DNA from 2 places in the Nonomuraea sp. H19 genome. Region 2 is predicted to be linked to the other one. Evidence: riboswitches for the same ligand, from Rfam matches in the RefSeq annotation. Region 2 holds a riboswitch; the other holds the start of a gene.
What was found. Region 2 has a riboswitch for glycine ahead of gcvT (glycine cleavage system aminomethyltransferase GcvT). Riboswitches for the same ligand answer to the same signal wherever they lie in the genome.

Region 1 (8,401 bases), on a different contig from region 2:
GTCGGCGAGCGCATCGCCCTCGTGGACGAGATGGGTCACCTCATCAACGACGAACGCGCCCTGCTCGTCGTGCTCGACCTCGTCGCCGCCGAGCGCAGGGGCGGCCAGGTGGCGCTTCCGGTCACCGCGACCAGGGTCGCCGAGCAGGTCTGCCGCTTCCACGGCGTCCAGGTGCAGTGGACCTCCACCTCCCTCGACGCCCTCACCTCGGCCGCGGCGGGCGCCGACATGATCTTCGCGGCGGATGGGCGCGGCGGGTTCGTGGTGCCGGAGTTCAGCCCCGCCATCGACGGGCTGGCCGCGTTCATGCGCCTGCTGGGCCTGGTCGCCCGCACCCGCCTGTCGCTCAGCCAGATCGACGCCAGGATCCCCGAGGTCAAGATGCTCAAACGCACCGTGCCCACGCCGTGGGCGGCCAAGGGCGCCGTCATGCGCTCGGTCATCGAAACGGCCGAGTCCGAGCCAGACGGCCACCGCATCGACACCACTGACGGCGTGCGGGTCGCCCGCGAGGACGGCAGCTGGGTGCTGGTCCTGCCCGCCGCCGCCGAGCCCGTCACCGACCTGTGGGCCGAGGCCCCCGACATGGACAGCGCCCAGGCCCTGCTCGAACGCTGGGCGCGCATCGTCGAGCAGGCCGCGTCCTGACCGCCGATCACGCAACGTGGCGGTACGGTGGGAAAAGCTGCGGACGCAGGCCCCGCAGCCGGCAAAGTGCCGCAGAATTGCGGCTCATGCGCGCGCACGGCGCCGCAAGATCGTAATGTATAAACGCGCGGCGGCATGGACCACGGGGCGGAAGCGGCGGTAACTTTGTCTGCGTCCAAACCAACCGTCCAGCGCCCCGAGTTGACCTTTGCCGCTGATCAGCGTAAGTTGCGGCATTCGCAAACGTGAAAAGCGAAGCGAGGCGCGCCCCGAGCACCGTCGCCGCGTCTTCGCGGTAGGAGGCCGAGCCGATCGATGCCGAGCGTCTACTGCACGCAGTGCGGGCACGCCAACCCCGAGGATGCCCGTTTCTGTTCCCGCTGTGGGTCACCGCTGACCAGACCCGAGGTCTCCGGGGACACCACGTCGACGATCTCGGTCGCGGGAATCGAGGCGTACGAGGCTGAGACAGGCGACATGCTCCTGGCCGAGAGGGCGCTGCTCGAGCAGCTGCCGCCCGGCACGGCGTTGCTCTCGGTGACCAGGGGTCCCAATCAGGGGAGCCGCTTCCGGCTCGACAAGGAGCTGACCACGACCGGGCGCCACCCGGAGAGCGACATCTTCCTGGACGACATCACCGTCTCCCGCCGCCACGTCGAGTTCTACCGCCACCGCGGCGGCCAGTTCTCGGTGCGTGACGTGGGCAGCCTCAACGGCACCTACGTCAACAGGGAGCGGATCGAGGAGGTTCCCCTGCACTCCGGAGACGAGGTGCAGATCGGCAAGTTCCGCCTCGTCTTCCTGATGCGTGGCAACTCCGGCGCATGATTGAGCGAAGCGAGCGATCAAGGCACGCGGCTTCGTGCGAGGTCATGCGGCCGGCAGAGGAGGCCGCATGACCTCACAGGCCGCGCGCTCGCACATGAGTATCGGGGAGGTGCTCGCGCTGCTCCAGGGCGAGTTCCCCGATGTGACCATCTCCAAGATCAGGTTTTTGGAGGGCGAGGGGCTGATCGAGCCCGAGCGCAGCCCTTCCGGCTACCGCAAGTTCACCCACCTGCACGTGGAGCAACTGCGCTTCATCCTGACCGAGCAGCGTGACCACTACCTGCCGCTGCGGGTGATCAAGGACAGGATGGCCGAGAGCTTCGGCCGCCCCCGCGCGGTGCAGGACAAGCAGGAGGTCAGGCTCAGCCGGGCGGAGCTGCTGGAGGCGGCCGGGATCGACGAGGAGACGCTCGCCGAGCTCGAGGACTACGGCCTCCTGGAACCGGTGGCCAGGCGCTACGACGAGGAGGCGCTCAAGGTGGCGCGGACCGTCGGCGCTCTGGCCCGCTTCGGCCTGCACGCCAGGCACCTGCGCGCGGTCAGGGCCGCGGCCGAGCGCGAGTGCGGCCTGGTGGAGCAGACCGTCGCCCCCATACTGAAACGACGCGCCCCGGGGGCCATCGGCGAGGCCGACGAGGTCGCCCGAGAGTTGTCCACGCTCCTGCTCGACCTGCACGCATCCCTTGTGCGCACGGGGGTGCGAGCTGTGTTGGGGCGTTGAGACCGTAGCGAGCTGGGAGGCGGGGGCACATCCAGGCCCGCTGGGTGTTACGTTGAATTGAAGTAGCCAGTCAGCAGAAGCGACGAGCAAATAGCTGTGCCGGGTGACCGGTCAGGAATACGGAGCAGCCCGTGTTGCAGATGGAGGTCGTGGGCGTACGAGTTGAAATGCCCACAAATCAGCCGATCGTCTTGCTCAAGGAGGCACACGGGGAGCGGTTCCTTCCTATATGGATTGGCATGACCGAAGCCACGGCCATCGCCCTGGCCCAGGCGGAGGAGCCACCGCCCCGGCCGCTCACCCATGACCTCTTCCGAGACGTGCTCAGCGCCCTCGGCGTCGGCCTGCGGGCGGTCAACATCGTCGCGCTGCGCGACGGCATCTTCTTCGCCGACCTCGTCTTCTCCAACGGCGTGGAGGTGAGCGCGCGGCCGTCGGACTCGATCGCGCTCGCGCTGCGCACGGGAGCGCGCATCTTCGCCAGCGAGGAGGTGGTCCAGGAGGCCGGCGTAGTCATCCCGGACGACCAGGAGGATGAGGTGGAGAAGTTCAGGGAGTTCCTTGACACGATCACTCCCGAAGACTTCGGCAGGGCGGGGTAGGTATTTCGGTGCATTTACGCTTCACGACGCGCCGAGCCGGATCGTTGACTCGCCATGGTCACGGTCCTACGGTGCAAGTGAAACCTGCGGTCGCCCTTTACGAACCCCCAGATCAGGCCGTGGGATGAGAGAAAGCCGGAGGTCCGCGTGGCGGTCAGCAGCGGCGAGGGAAAGACGGCCGGCCAGGAAGATCCGGTGCGGCGTGAGGACGCGCGGCAGCGTGCCGGAGAGCAGGGTCTGCTCTTCGACGAGCAGCCCGCGGCGTTGCCGGGCGACATCGGATACCGCGGGCCGACGGCCTGCGCGGCGGCCGGCATCACCTACAGGCAGCTTGACTACTGGGCGCGCACGGGGCTGGTCGAGCCCACGATAAGAGCCGCGCACGGATCGGGCTCCCAGCGGCTCTACAGCTTCCGCGACATCCTGGTGCTCAAGGTCGTCAAGCGGCTCCTCGACACCGGGGTGTCGCTGCAGCAGATCCGCACGGCCGTGCAGCACCTGCGCGATCGCGGGGTCGCCGACCTCGCGCAGATCACGCTCATGAGCGACGGCGTCAGCGTCTACGAGTGCACCTCGGCCGACGAGGTGATCGATCTGCTCCAGGGCGGTCAGGGCGTGTTCGGCATCGCGCTCGGCCGGGTCTGGCGCGAGGTCGAGGGATCCCTCGCGGAGCTGCCGGGGGAAAGAGCGGCGGTCGAGGACACCGTCCCGGCCGACCACCCCGCTGACGAACTCGCCCAGCGGCGACGCGCGCGACGCATAGGGTAGGCGCGCAAACCGCCGCTGCCTGGTGCGCGCCGCTGGACGCGCCACGCCGTAGGCGCGCAAACCGCGGCCTGCGGCGCATCGCTGGACGCGCCACGCCGTAGGCGCAGGCCGCTGCCTGTTGTGCACCGCATGGACGCGCCACGCCGTAGGCGCGCAAACCGCGGCCTGCGGCGCATCGCTGGACGCGCTACGCCGTAGGCGTTGCCTGGAGTGCTGGACGTTTCGCATAGGGTAGTAATCGCCCGGCGACGTAGCATGTATCGCATAGGGTTGTAATCTAGGACAGCAAGGCTGACGACCCCGTGCGGGAGAGTCTCCGGGCCCTCGGGTCCGGAGCGCCGAAGGAGCAACCCTCCCCGGAATCTCTCAGGCATCCTGTACCGCTCGGGCGAGGCAACTCTGGAAAGCAGGCGCGCCCGCCAGGCGCGCCTCACCGACGGTGCAAGCCCCTGTCCCGGGGTGAAGCTCTCAGGTCGCGGTGACGCCCGCGCTGACAGAGGGGGAGATCCGGCACTCGCCCGCGCCCTGGCGCCGGTCTCCATAGCCTCGGGAGGCATTCCCTATGACCGATCTGTCCGCTCCGCCGTTCTCGTCCAGGCACATCGGCCCATCGGAGTCCGAGCAGCAGCGCATGCTCGAGGCCGTCGGCTTCGAGTCCGTGGCGGACCTCGTGGCAGTGGCCGTCCCCGAGGCCATCAGGGCCAAGGACCGGCTCAAGCTGCCCGCCGCGGCGAGCGAGACCGAGGCGATCGCCGAACTGCGCTCCCTCGCCGACCGCAACCGGGTGCTCACCTCCATGATCGGCCTCGGCTACCACGACACGATCACGCCCGCCGTCATCCGCCGCAACCTGCTGGAGAACCCGGGCTGGTACACCGCGTACACGCCGTACCAGCCGGAGATCTCGCAGGGCCGCCTCGAGGCGCTGCTGAACTTCCAGACCGTCGTCTCCGACCTCACGGGCCTGCCCGTCGCCGGAGCGTCCCTGCTCGACGAGGGCACCGCCGCCGCCGAGGCCATGACGCTGGCCCGCCGCGCCGGCAAGTCCAAGAGCAGCGTGTTCGTGATCGACGCCGACACCCTGCCCCAGACCAAGGCCGTGCTGGCCACCAGGGCCGAGCCGCTCGGCATCACGCTGGTGGAAAGCCCGCTGGACGGCGAGCTGCCCGAGTGCTTCGGCGTGCTCGTCCAGTACCCGGGGGCCTCCGGGCGGGTGCGCGACTTCCGCGCCGTGGCCGCCGCGGCCCGCGAGATGGGCGCGCTCGTGGTGGCCGCCGCTGACCTGCTGGCCCTGACGCTCGTGGCCGCGCCGGGCGAGCTGGGCGCCGACATCGCGATCGGGTCCTCGCAGCGCTTCGGGGTGCCGTTCGGGTTCGGCGGGCCGCACGCCGCGTACATGTCCGTCCGCGAGGGCCTGCAGCGCCAGCTTCCCGGGCGTCTCGTGGGCGTGTCCGTGGACGCCGACGGCGACCCCGCCTACCGGCTCGCGCTGCAGACCCGCGAGCAGCACATCCGCCGCGAGAAGGCCACCAGCAACATCTGCACCGCGCAGGTCCTGCTCGCCGTCATCGCCGGCATGTACGCCGTCTACCACGGTCCCGACGGGCTGCGCCGCATCGCCCACCGGGTGCACCGGCACGCTGTCGCCCTCGCCGAGGGACTGCGCCGGGCCGGCCTGGAGGTCGTGCACCGCGAGTTCTTCGACACCGTCCTGGTCCGGGTGCCCGGCCGGGCCGCCGAGGTGGTCGCCGCGGCCGCCGAGCGGGGCGTCAACCTCTGGCGGGCCGGCGACGACCACGTCTCCATCGCCTGCGACGAGAAGACCGGCGCCGCCGAGGTCGCCGCGGTGTGGGCGGCCTTCGGCCTGTCCGGCACGGACGTGGACATCGAGGGCTGCTCGGACGCGCTGCCCGCCGGGCTGCTGCGCGAGTCGGCGTACCTGACGCACCCGGTCTTCCACAGCCACCACTCCGAGACCGCGATGCTGCGCTACCTGCGCAGGCTGCAGGACAAGGACATCGCGCTCGACCGCTCCATGATCCCGCTCGGCTCCTGCACGATGAAGCTCAACGCGAGCACCGAGATGGAGCCGATCACCTGGCCCGAGTTCGCCGCGATCCACCCGTACGCGCCCGCCGACCAGACCGAAGGCTACCTGGAGCTGATCGGCACGCTGGAGCGCTGGCTGGCCGAGGTCACCGGCTACGACGCGGTCTCCATCCAGCCGAACGCCGGCTCCCAGGGCGAGTTCGCCGGGCTGCTCGCCATCCGCGCCTACCATCGCGCGCACGGGCAGGCCGGACGCGAGGTCTGCCTCATCCCGTCCTCCGCGCACGGCACCAACGCGGCCAGCGCCGTCATGGCCGGCATGCGCGTCGTCGTCGTGGCCTGCGACTCCGACGGCAACGTGGACCTGGAGGACCTCGACGCCAAGATCGCCAAGCATCGTGACGCGCTGGCGGCGATCATGGTGACGTACCCGTCGACGCACGGCGTGTACGAGGAGACGATCACCGAGGTGTGCGCCAAGGTGCACGAGGCCGGCGGCCAGGTGTACGTCGACGGGGCCAACCTCAACGCCCTGGTCGGGCTGGCCAAGCCGGGCGAGTTCGGGGCCGACGTGTCCCACCTCAACCTGCACAAGACGTTCTGCATCCCGCACGGCGGCGGCGGCCCCGGCGTCGGCCCGGTCGCGGTGCGCGGCCACCTGGCCCCCTACCTGCCCGCCCACCCGCTGCACGACGACAGCCCCGTCGGGCCCGTGTCCGCCGCTCCGTACGGGTCGGCGGGGATCTTGCCGATCTCGTGGGCGTACATCCGGATGATGGGCTCGGAAGGGCTCACGGCGGCGACCGAGCAGGCCATCCTGTCGGCGAACTACCTGGCCCGCCGGCTGGCCCCGCACTACCCGGTGCTGTACACCGGGCGCGGCGGGCTGGTGGCGCACGAGTGCATCATCGACCTGCGGCAGATCACCAAGGAGACCGGCGTCACCGTGGACGACGTGGCCAAGAGGCTCATCGACTACGGCTTCCACGCGCCGACCATGTCGTTCCCGGTGGCGGGGACCCTGATGATCGAGCCGACGGAGAGCGAGGACCTCGCCGAGCTCGACCGGTTCGTGGACGCGATGATCGCCATCCGGGGGGAGATCTCGAAGGTGGCGTCGGGCGACTACGACAAGACCGACAACCCCCTGCGGAACGCGCCCCACACGGCCGAGTCGGTCACCGCCGACGAGTGGCCGCACCCGTACTCGCGGACCGAGGCCGCGTACCCGCTGTCGTCGCTGCGTGACGGTAAGTATTGGGTGCCGGTGCGGCGCATCGACCAGGCGTACGGGGACCGCAACCTGGTGTGCTCGTGCCCGCCGCTGGAGGCATACGAGGACTGACGGCTCTGCTGCTCAGGCGCAGCCTCCCGCCGGGAGCCTGCGCCTGACGCGGAACGAGGGCGAGCGCGGAGAACCCCGCGCCGGCCAGTCCTTCAGCGTCAAGTGAGGAGACATGATCGCCAGAAGTCGTTAAGCTTCGGTGCGACTGTCGCCTGAAGGAGCTCTCTTGACGTCCTCAGAGCTGGAGACCCCGCCTCTCGACACCGCCCGCCGCCTGGCCGAGCACGGCGACCTGGACGGCGCCGCGGCCATCCTGTCCCAGCTGGCCGCCGACCCGGAAGGACCCGACAGGGCCCAGGCCGCCGTCGGGCTCGCCGTGGTGCTGGAGGAGCGCGGCGACATCGAGGCCGCCAGGGCCGCGGCCAGGACCGCGCTGGCCACCGGGCACCCCGAATACGCCGCGCAGGCCGCCTGCCACCTGGCTCAGGGCTTCGAGCGCGAAGGGCGGGACGAGCAGGCCAGGGCCGCCTGGCAGGCCGTGCTGGGCGTCGGCACGGCCGCCTACGTGCCGCTGGCCCACCTCGCGCTGGCCCGGCTGGCCGCGAACCTCGACGAGGCGGAGAAGGAGCTGCGGGCCGCCATGGCGGCCGGTGACGCCCGTATCGGGGCCCACGCGGCCCAGCAGCTCGCCGACCTGCTGCTGGAGCACGGTGAGCCCGGGACGGCGGCCGAGGTCCTCATGGACGCGCTGGAGGCGGCGCCGGAGGAGGAGGTGCCGGGGCTGCGGGTGCAGCTCGGGATCGCCCATCTGGAGCTGGCGTGCGCGGAGTTCGCCGAGACGGTGGAGGGCGGGGCCGATGCCCCGACCAGCGCGCTGGCCATCGAGCTGCTGGCCCGCACGCTGCCGCTGCGCGGGCGGGGGGACGACGCGGACCGGGTGTGGTCGTACGGGCTGGAGCACGAGGACGAGAGCCTGGCCGCCGAGGTCCGGCTGCGCTACCACCGCGGCGCCTGACCCTCCGGCCCGGCCGCGCACGATCTTGCCCGCGACGGTCTGGCGCTCGCCGCGATGGCCGGAGCGACCGGCGAAACTCCCCGCGTCATGCCTGAGATGTACGACGGTGGACCCGGGGACTGATGCGGAGCGGGGCGCCGCTCTGCGAAAGTGAAGCCGTGTGGGAATCGGGCGCCGGATGGCTGCTGGTCGCTCTGGTGACGGCATGCGCCGCCGCCGTGCGCCGCCGCCGTGCGCCTGGTCGGCACCGGCGACGCCCTCCTGGCGCCCTCGATCACGCGGCGGCTCGTCGAGCGCTTCGCCGCAGGCGACCGCCATCCCGCTCAAGTGCCGCCCCTCCACCGCGACCTAGCCGCGCTGTCACCCAGGGAACTCGAGGTCCTGATCCTCCTCGGCCGGGGGCTGTCCAACGCCGAGCTGGCCGGCGCGCTGACCCTCAGCGAAGCCACCGTGAAGACACATGTCGCCCGCATCTTCGCCAAGCT
Region 2 (8,401 bases):
TTGCCAGTCAGGCCCAGGGAACCGTACAGGATCGCCTCGACGCGGGCGACGCGCGGCAGGAGGCCGTCGTCGTGCAGGCCGCGGGCGAACTTGTGCGCGGCCGCCATCGGGCCGCCGGTGTGGGAGCTGGAGGGGCCGATGCCTATTTTGAAGAGGTCGAAGACGCTGATCGCCATTGATGTGCGCCCTTCAGGCAGGGCCGGGGCCCCGGTGAGGGCCCCGGCGAAATTAGATCAGGACTCACCCGAGGTGAGCGCCGTGTACTCCTCGGCGGACAGCAGGTCCTCCGGGTCGCCCTCCATACGGACGCGGAACATCCAGCCCTCGCCGTACGGGTCGCTGTTGGCGAGCGACGGGTCGTCCGCGACGGCCTGGTTCACCTCGACGATCTCGCCGCCGACCGGCGTGTAGATCTCGCTCACGGACTTGGTCGACTCCACTTCCCCGACCGAGTCGCCGGCCTCGACGACCGAACCGACATCGGGGAGCTGCACATAGACGACATCACCAAGCGCGTCGGCGGCATAGGCCGTGATGCCGACGGTCACGGTCAGCCCGTCGTCGACCCCGGCCACCCACTCGTGCTCCTTGGTGTAGCTCAGGTCGTCAGGGATGTTGCTCACTTCTTCCTCCTGTAAAAGGGCAGCTCGACCAGGTCCATAGGTTCTTGGCTGCCCCGGATGTCCACGGCCAGGCTTTTTTCGGCCCCGGTGTCCACGTAGGCCATCGCGATGGGCTTGCCCAGAGTCTGGGAAGGCGCACCGCTGGTGACCTCGCCGACGACGACGCCGTCTTTGGTGACCGGGTAACCATGTCGCGGCACCCGGCGGCCCCGTGCGACCAGGCCGACGAGGCGGCGCCGGGGCGGATCGTCCTTGACCGCCTCGAGCGCCGACCTGCCGACGAAGTCGCCGGGCTTGTCGAATTTCACCACTTTGCCGAGCCCCGCGTCGAACGGGGTGAGCTCGGCGGTGAGCTCGTTGCCGTACAGCGGCATACCCGCCTCCAGCCTGAGCGTGTCCCGGCTGGACAGGCCCGCGGGCTTGAGTCCGTACGGCTCGCCCGCGGCCATGAGCGCGTGCCAGAGGGGCACCGCGTCCTGGTTGGCGACGAAGAGCTCGAACCCGTCCTCGCCGGTGTAGCCGGTACGGGCGATGAGCGCCTCCCGCCCGTCCACCAGGCCGGGCAGGCCCGCGTAGTACTTGAGCCCGCCGAGGTCGGCGTCGGTGAGCGTGGCGAGGATCTCCTGGGAACGGGGCCCCTGTACGGCGATCAGGGCGTACTGGTCGGAGCGGTCTTCGACCACCGCGTCGTACGCCTTCGCGCGAATCGTCAGCTCATTCGCGACTTTTTCGTAGTTTGAGGCGTTTGCCACGACCATGAATTCCTCGTCGCCGAGCCGGTACACGATGAGGTCGTCGAGCACCCCGCCCCGCTCATTGACGATCATGGTGTATCTGGCCCGCCCGGGCGCCACCGCCGACAGGTGGCCGACCAGCGCGTAGTCCAGCGCCTGCCCGGCCTGCGGCCCTGTTACGAAGATCTCGCCCATGTGGGAGAGGTCGAACAGCCCGGCCGCCTCGCGAACGGCGTTGTGCTCCGCGGACTCGCTTCCGTACCGGAGGGGCATGAGCCACCCCGCGAAGTCGGTGAGCGTGGCGCCGAGGCTCTCGTGAACGTCTCGTAGCGGTGTCGGTCGGGACATTTTGCGCACCTCAGGACAGGATCGGATGCCAGCATCCTCCCCCTCTGTCATTGATGCCTGAGAGCTTCGCCCGGGTTTTACCGGACTTTCACCTTCGGCGAGGCCCCAGCAGGCCTGCTTTCCAGAGGACACCTCGTCCGTGCGGTCCTTTGCCTTGAGAGGTTCGCGGGGAGGGCTTGCTCCTTCAGGGACCCTGACCGGCTGTCAGGGTGCTCTCCCGCACGGTTTCGTCGGTGATGTCCGTCAGCCTAGTGCCGTGACGGGGGTGTTGTCGCGTACCGGTCTGTCCTGAACCGTCCGGGGGACGGTGACGTCGATAGAGGTATGAATCGGCGAACGGCGGCTCTGGGCCTCGCGGCCGCCCTGACAGTCACGTCCTGCGGCGCCCAGGAGGCCGCGGCTCCCGCGCCACCGCCTCGCTACGAGGCCAGTCTGACGGTGCTCGAAGGCGGCGGGCACGGGCCCCAGTTATGCACGATGGTCGCGGAGTCGAACCCGCCCCAGTGCGGTGGTCCCGACGTCATGGGCTGGGACTGGAGCAAGGTGAAGCATGAGTCGCTGGCCGGCGTGAAGTGGGGCTCGTACCGGGTGGTCGGCACCTGGGACGGCGCCCGGCTGACCCTGACGGAGCCGCCGGGAGAGCCGGTGCGGGCCAGGGAGGATCCGGCGGGGGAGGGCGGGTTCGCGAGCCCGTGCCCCAAGCCCGCGGGCGGCTGGCGGCCCGTCGATCCGGCCAGGGCGACGCAGGAGACCCTGGAGAAGGCGATGTCGCTGGCCGGGACGGCCGAGGAGTTCGCGGGAGCGTGGCTCGACCAGAGCTACCTGGACCCGCTCCTGACTCCCAGGGAGACGGAGAAGCAGGGCAACGATCCGAAGCGCCTGGTCCTGAATCTCAAGTTCACCGGCGACCTGGCGGGTCGTGAGAAGTGGATCCGGGGGGTGTGGGGCGGCGCGTTGTGCGTGAGCGGCGCGCAGCGCAGCCAGGCCGAGCTGCACGAGATCCAGCGGCAGGTGGAGGGCGAGATGGGCAGCGGCGGCCTCATCACGGCGTCTTCCAGCGTGACGCGGAACCGGGTGGAGGTGACCTCCTGGCTGACGAGCGATGACCTGCGCCGCAGGGTCGAGGAGAAGTACGGCAAGGACGTCGTCTTCTTCGACGACGTGCTGAAGCCGGTCGCGTAACGGCCGCGGGTGCCCGAGAAGGCATCCGCGGCTTTTCACCAGCATGTCGAGTGGCCGGCTTGCGTGGCACGAACCGTATGCTGTACGGTACGACGTACGATACGCTCGAAGGAGATCATGTGACCTTGCACGACATCCGGCCTTTCCGCCTCGAAACCGCCCAAGCCGATCTGGACGATCTGCACGCGCGGCTCGACCGGGTGCGCTGGCCGGACGAGGTCCCCGGTCTGGGCTGGGGATATGGCGTTCCGCTCGGCCACCTCAAGGAGCTGGTCGCGTACTGGCGTACCGGCTATGACTGGGCCGGCGCCCAGGCCGAGCTGAACCGGCATGACCAGTTCGTCACCGAGATCGACGGGCAGCGGGTCCACTTCCTCCACATCCGGTCCGCGAACCCCGATGCCCTGCCCCTGCTGATCACCCACGGCTGGCCCCGCTCCCCCGTGGAGTACCTCGACGTGATCGAGCCGCTCAGCCGGGACTTCCACCTGGTCATCCCGTCCCTGCCCGGCTATGGGCTGTCCGGTCCCACCCATGAGATCGGATGGGGCTCCACCCGCATCGCCAGAGCCTGGCTGGAGCTCATGACCCGGCTCGGCTACGAGCGTTTCGGCGTTCAGGGCGGTGACTGGGGCACCTGGATCTCGCGAGAGGTCGGCGTGCTGGCTCCGGAACGCGTCGCCGGCATGCACGGCAACGGCATCATCTGCTTCCCCATCGGCGCGCCCGGCGAGTTCGACGACCTGAGCGAGGTGGAGCAGGAACGCCTGGCCTTCCGCGAGCGCTACCTGACCGAGCAGTACGGCTACAAGCTCATCCAGTCGGCCCGGCCGCAGACCTTCGCCTACGGCATGGCCGATTCGCCGGTCGCGCTGCTGGCCTGGTTCGCCGGCGTCTACCACGAGTGGAGCGACGCCGGCATCGACACCGACCGGCTGCTGACCACGGTCATGCTCTACTGGCTGACCAACACCGCCGGCTCGGCCGCCCGGTCGTTCGTCGAGACGCCGGACACCGACCAGGACACCAGCGTCGAGTGGGAGCTCAAGCCGGCCACGGTGCCCACGTCGATCTCGGTTTTCCCCAAGGACATCCTGCGGCCGATCCGGCGCTTCGCCGAGCGCGACAACAACATCGTCGGCTGGGTGGAGCACGACCAGGGCGGCACGTTCGCCGCCCTGGAACAGCCGGAGGCGTTCGTCGCCGACGTCCGCGCGTTCTTCACGGGGCTGCGCTGAGGAGCACCGGCACTGAGCCGGTCAGCAGGCCGCCACCAGCGCCTCGAAGGTCGCGCAGTCGTCGGCCGCCTCCGGATGCCACTGCACGGCGACCGTGAACGGGCCCGAGTCCAGCTCGACCGCTTCGATCGTGCCGTCCTCGGCCGTGGCGGTGACGGTGAGGCCGGGGGCGAGGCGGTCGATGGCCTGATGGTGGTAGTGCGGGACGGTCACCGGCTCCGTGCCCAGGGCCTTGGCCAGCCGGGTGCCGGGGGCGGGGGTGATGGGCAGCGGGCCGAAACGGCCGGGCGCGGGGGAGTGGCCCGTGTGCCCGACCACGTCGGGGAGGTGCTGGTGGAGGGTGCCGCCGAGGGTGACGTTCAGCACCTGGAGGCCGCGGCAGATGCCCAGGAACGGCAGCTCGGCGTCGAGGGCGGCGCTGATCACGGCGAACTCCGCCTCGTCCCGAAATTTGCGGATATAGCTGGTCTTTTCCTCCGGTGTCGTGCCGTACCTGGCCGGGTCGATGTCGCCGCCCCCGGCCAGGATCAGCCCGTCCAGGCGGCTCACGACCTGCGCGGGATCGCCGGCCGGCGGCAGGACGACGGGCTGCCCGCCGGCGCGTACGACCTGCTCCACGTACATGTACGGCAGGAGCGCGACGGTCATGTCGGTCCACACCGTGAACTTCGCGGGCTCGACGTAGGACGTGATGCCGATGACAGGACGCACGACCCCTCCTAGAGCGGCGTCACGTAGGCGCCGGAAATGCCGCCGTCCACCAGGAACTCGCTGGCCGTGATGAACGACGCGTCGTCGCTGGCCAGGAACGCCACCGCGGCCGCGATCTCCGTGGCCTCGGCGAAGCGCCCCACGGGAACGTGCACCAGCCGCCGCTGCGCCCGCTCCGGGTCCTTGGCGAACAGCTCCTGCAGCAGCGGCGTGTTCACCGGCCCGGGGCACAGGGCGTTGACCCGGATGCCCTCCCTGGCGAACTGCACGCCGAGCTCGCGGGACATCGCCAGCACGCCGCCCTTGGAGGCGGTGTAGGAGATCTGCGACGTCGCCGACCCCATGACGGCCACGAACGAGGCGGTGTTGATGATCGAGCCCTTGCCCTGCCGCCGCATGTACGGGATCGCGTGCTTGCAGCACAGGTAGACGCTGGTCAGGTTGACCTCCTGGACGCGGCGCCAGGCGTCGATGCCGGTCTCCAGGATCGAGTCGTCGTCGGGCGGCGAGATGCCGGCGTTGTTGAAGGCGATGTCCACGCTGCCGTACGTCGCGTGCGCCGTCTCGTACATCCGCACGACGTCGTCCTCGCTGGTCACGTCGGCCTTGACGAAAAGGCCGCCGACCTCGGCCGCGGCCTTCTTGCCCGCCTCCTCGTCGACGTCCACGCAGACGACCCTGGCGCCTTCCTCGGCGAACCTGCGGGCCGTGGCCAGCCCGATGCCGCTGCCCGCGCCGGTGATGACGGCCACCCGATCCTGCAACCGCTGCACTGATCTCACTCCCTGCTCATTATTCGCTTTGCTCACTGCGCCGGGTTCACTCCCTGCTCATTTGGTCGTTCACCGCTCCTCATTCGCTTCGCGGAGTCCCTCCTTCGTCGGGCCTCCACTCCGCTCACTGCGTCGGGTTCACTCCCACGAAATGAAGACGTTCTTGGTCTCGGTGAACGCCGCCAGGGCGTCCGGGCCGAGCTCCCTGCCGAGGCCGGACTGCTTGAAGCCGCCGAACGGGGTCCAGTAGCGGACCGACGAGTGCGAGTTCACCGACAGCGCGCCCGCTTCGACCGCCCTGGCCACGCGCAACGCTCGTCCCACGTCGCGGGTCCAGATGGAGCCGCTCAGCCCGTAGGGGGTGTCGTTGGCGATCCGTACGGCCTCCGCCTCGTCCCGGAACGGCACGACCGACACGACGGGCCCGAAGATCTCCTCGGTGAACGCCCGGTCGGTGACGTCCGGGGTCAGCACGGTCGGCGGGAACCAGTAGCCCTTGCCCTGCGGGCAGGATCCCTGCAGGTAGGGGGTGCCGTCCGCGACGAAGCCGCGAACCCGGTCGAGATGCTCGGCGCTGATCAGCGGCCCCATCTCGGTGCTCTCGTCGAGCGGGTCGCCGACTTTGACGCCCTGTACGGCCGGGGTGAGCAGCGCCATGAACGCGTCGTACACGTCGGCCTGGACGAGCAGCCTGGACCGGGCGCAGCAGTCCTGGCCCGCGTTGTCGAAGACGGCATAAGGCGCGGTTTTCGCCGCCTTTTCGAGGTCCGCATCCGCGAAGACGATATTCGCGGATTTGCCGCCCAGCTCCAGCGTCACCCGCTTCACGTGGGCGGCGGCCTTGGCGGCGATCTCCTTGCCCACCTCGGTCGAGCCGGTGAACACGATCTTGGCCACGTCCGGGTGCTCCACCAGCCTGGCCCCCGCGACCTCCCCTGCCCCAGGCAGAACCTGGAGCACCCCCTCGGGGAGGCCCGCCGCCAAGGCCAGCTCGGCCAGCCTCAGCGCGGTCAGCGGAGTCCATTCGGCCGGCTTCACGATCACCGTGTTGCCGGCCGCGAGCGCGGGGGCGACGCCCCAGGACATGATCAGCATGGGGAAGTTCCACGGCACGATGACGCCCACGACGCCCAGCGGCTCCTGGAACGTGACGTCCACGCCGCCCGGCACCGGAATCTGCTTGCCGTGGTTGCGCTCGGGGGCGGCGGCGTAGAAGTGCAGCACGTCGCGTACGCTGCCGGCCTCCCAGCGGGCGCTCCCGATCGGGTGCCCGGCGTTGGCCAGCTCCAGCCGCGCCAGCTCCTCGCCGTGCTCGCCCACCAGGTCGGCGAAGCGCCGCAGCAGCCGCGCCCGGTCGCCCGGCGCCACGTCCCGCCACCCCGCGTACGCCTTCCTGGCACGCTCCACAGCCCGGTCGACCTCGGCCGCGTCGGCGAACTCGACCTCGGCGAGCACGTCCTCCGTCGCCGGATTAACGATCTTCATGCGTCCCTTCACATCCGCTCGAAACCACGGAACAGCTCCCAGTCCGTCACCGCCGCGTCGAAGGCGGTCAGCTCCACCCGCGCGTTGTTGGCGTAGTGCTCGACCACGTCCTCGCCGAACGACTCACACGCCAGCTTCGACCCCTCGAACAGGGCGAGGGCGTCGCGCAACGTGTGCGGCACCGTCTCGGCGCCCGAGGCGTAGGCGTTGCCCTCGTACGCCTCCTCCAGCGGCAGCTCGTTGTCGATCCCGTGCAGCCCGGCCGCGACCAGCGCCGCCACCGCCAGGTAAGGGTTGACGTCGCCGCCCGGCACCCGGTTCTCCACGCGCAGCGAGTGGCCGTGGCCGACGAGCCGGAGCGAGCAGGTGCGGTTGTCGACGCCCCACTTGACGGCCGTGGGGGCGAAGCTGCCGGGGACGTAGCGCTTGTAGGAGTTGATGTTGGGGGCGTACAGCATGGTGAGCTCGCGCAGGCAGGCGAGCTGTCCGGCGATGAAGCGGGCGCCGAGCGGCGAGAGCCCGTGCGGCCCTTCGCCGGCCATCACCGGATCTCCGTCCTGGCTGCGGAGGGAGATGTGGATGTGACAGGAGTTGCCCTCGCGGTGGTTGGGCTTGGCCATGAAGGTGATCGACTTGCCTTCCTGGGCAGCGATCTCCTTGGCGCCGTTCTTGTAGATGGAGTGGTTGTCGCAGCTCTTGAGCGCCTCGTCGTAGCGGAAGGCGATCTCGTGCTGGCCCAGGTTGCACTCGCCCTTGGCGGACTCGACGTACATGCCGGCGCCCTCCATGCCGCGCCTGATGCGGCGCAGGAGCGGCTCGACGCGGGCGGTGCCGAGGAGGGAGTAGTCGACGTTGTAGAGGTTCGCGGGCGACATGTCGCGATAGCCGCGCTTCCACGCGTCCTCGTAGCTGTCCTCGTAGAGGATGAACTCCAGCTCGGTGCCCACGTACGCGGTCAATCCGCGCTCGGCCAGGCGGGCGAGCTGCCTGCGCAGGATCTGGCGGGGCGAGGCGGTCACGTCGCCGCCGCCCTCCCAAACCAGGTCCGCCATCAGCATCGCGGTCCCCTCCTGCCAGGGCACCCGGCGCAGCGTCCCGAGGTCCGGCTTCATCACGAAGTCGCCGTACCCGCGATCCCAGGACGACATCGCGTAGCCGGAGACGGTGTTCATGTCCACGTCCACGGCCAGCAGGTAGTTGCAGCCCTCGGAGCCGTGCCCCACCACCTCGTCGAGAAAATAGCGCGCCGACAGCCTCTTGCCCTGCAACCTGCCCTGCATGTCGGCGATCGCGAGCAGGACGGTGTC

Region 1: another riboswitch for glycine. It lies ahead of gcvP (aminomethyl-transferring glycine dehydrogenase); the one in region 2 lies ahead of gcvT (glycine cleavage system aminomethyltransferase GcvT).

What each region holds. Positions count from the first base shown of each region.
Region 1 covers NZ_JBQHCV010000022.1:71,689-80,089, forward strand. The annotation lists gene ACTMTI_RS38840 (sugar phosphate nucleotidyltransferase) at 1-648, shown strand, start outside; gene ACTMTI_RS38845 (FHA domain-containing protein) at 964-1,476, shown strand; gene ftsR (transcriptional regulator FtsR) at 1,544-2,197, shown strand; gene ACTMTI_RS38855 (bifunctional nuclease family protein) at 2,329-2,799, shown strand; gene ACTMTI_RS38860 (MerR family transcriptional regulator) at 2,947-3,567, shown strand; glycine riboswitch at 3,863-3,960, shown strand; glycine riboswitch at 3,961-4,074, shown strand; gene gcvP (aminomethyl-transferring glycine dehydrogenase) at 4,130-6,961, shown strand; gene ACTMTI_RS38870 (hypothetical protein) at 7,128-7,916, shown strand; gene ACTMTI_RS38875 (response regulator transcription factor) at 8,148-8,401, shown strand, end outside.
Region 2 covers NZ_JBQHCV010000004.1:326,434-334,834, forward strand. The annotation lists gene ACTMTI_RS10870 (L-serine ammonia-lyase) at 1-176, opposite strand, end outside; gene gcvH (glycine cleavage system protein GcvH) at 234-623, opposite strand; gene gcvT (glycine cleavage system aminomethyltransferase GcvT) at 620-1,705, opposite strand; glycine riboswitch at 1,740-1,837, opposite strand; glycine riboswitch at 1,838-1,935, opposite strand; gene ACTMTI_RS10885 (hypothetical protein) at 2,030-2,887, shown strand; gene ACTMTI_RS10890 (epoxide hydrolase family protein) at 3,007-4,125, shown strand; gene ACTMTI_RS10895 (gamma-glutamyl-gamma-aminobutyrate hydrolase family protein) at 4,147-4,836, opposite strand; gene ACTMTI_RS10900 (3-oxoacyl-ACP reductase) at 4,845-5,609, opposite strand; gene ACTMTI_RS10905 (aldehyde dehydrogenase family protein) at 5,748-7,094, opposite strand; gene ACTMTI_RS10910 (glutamine synthetase family protein) at 7,103-8,401, opposite strand, start outside.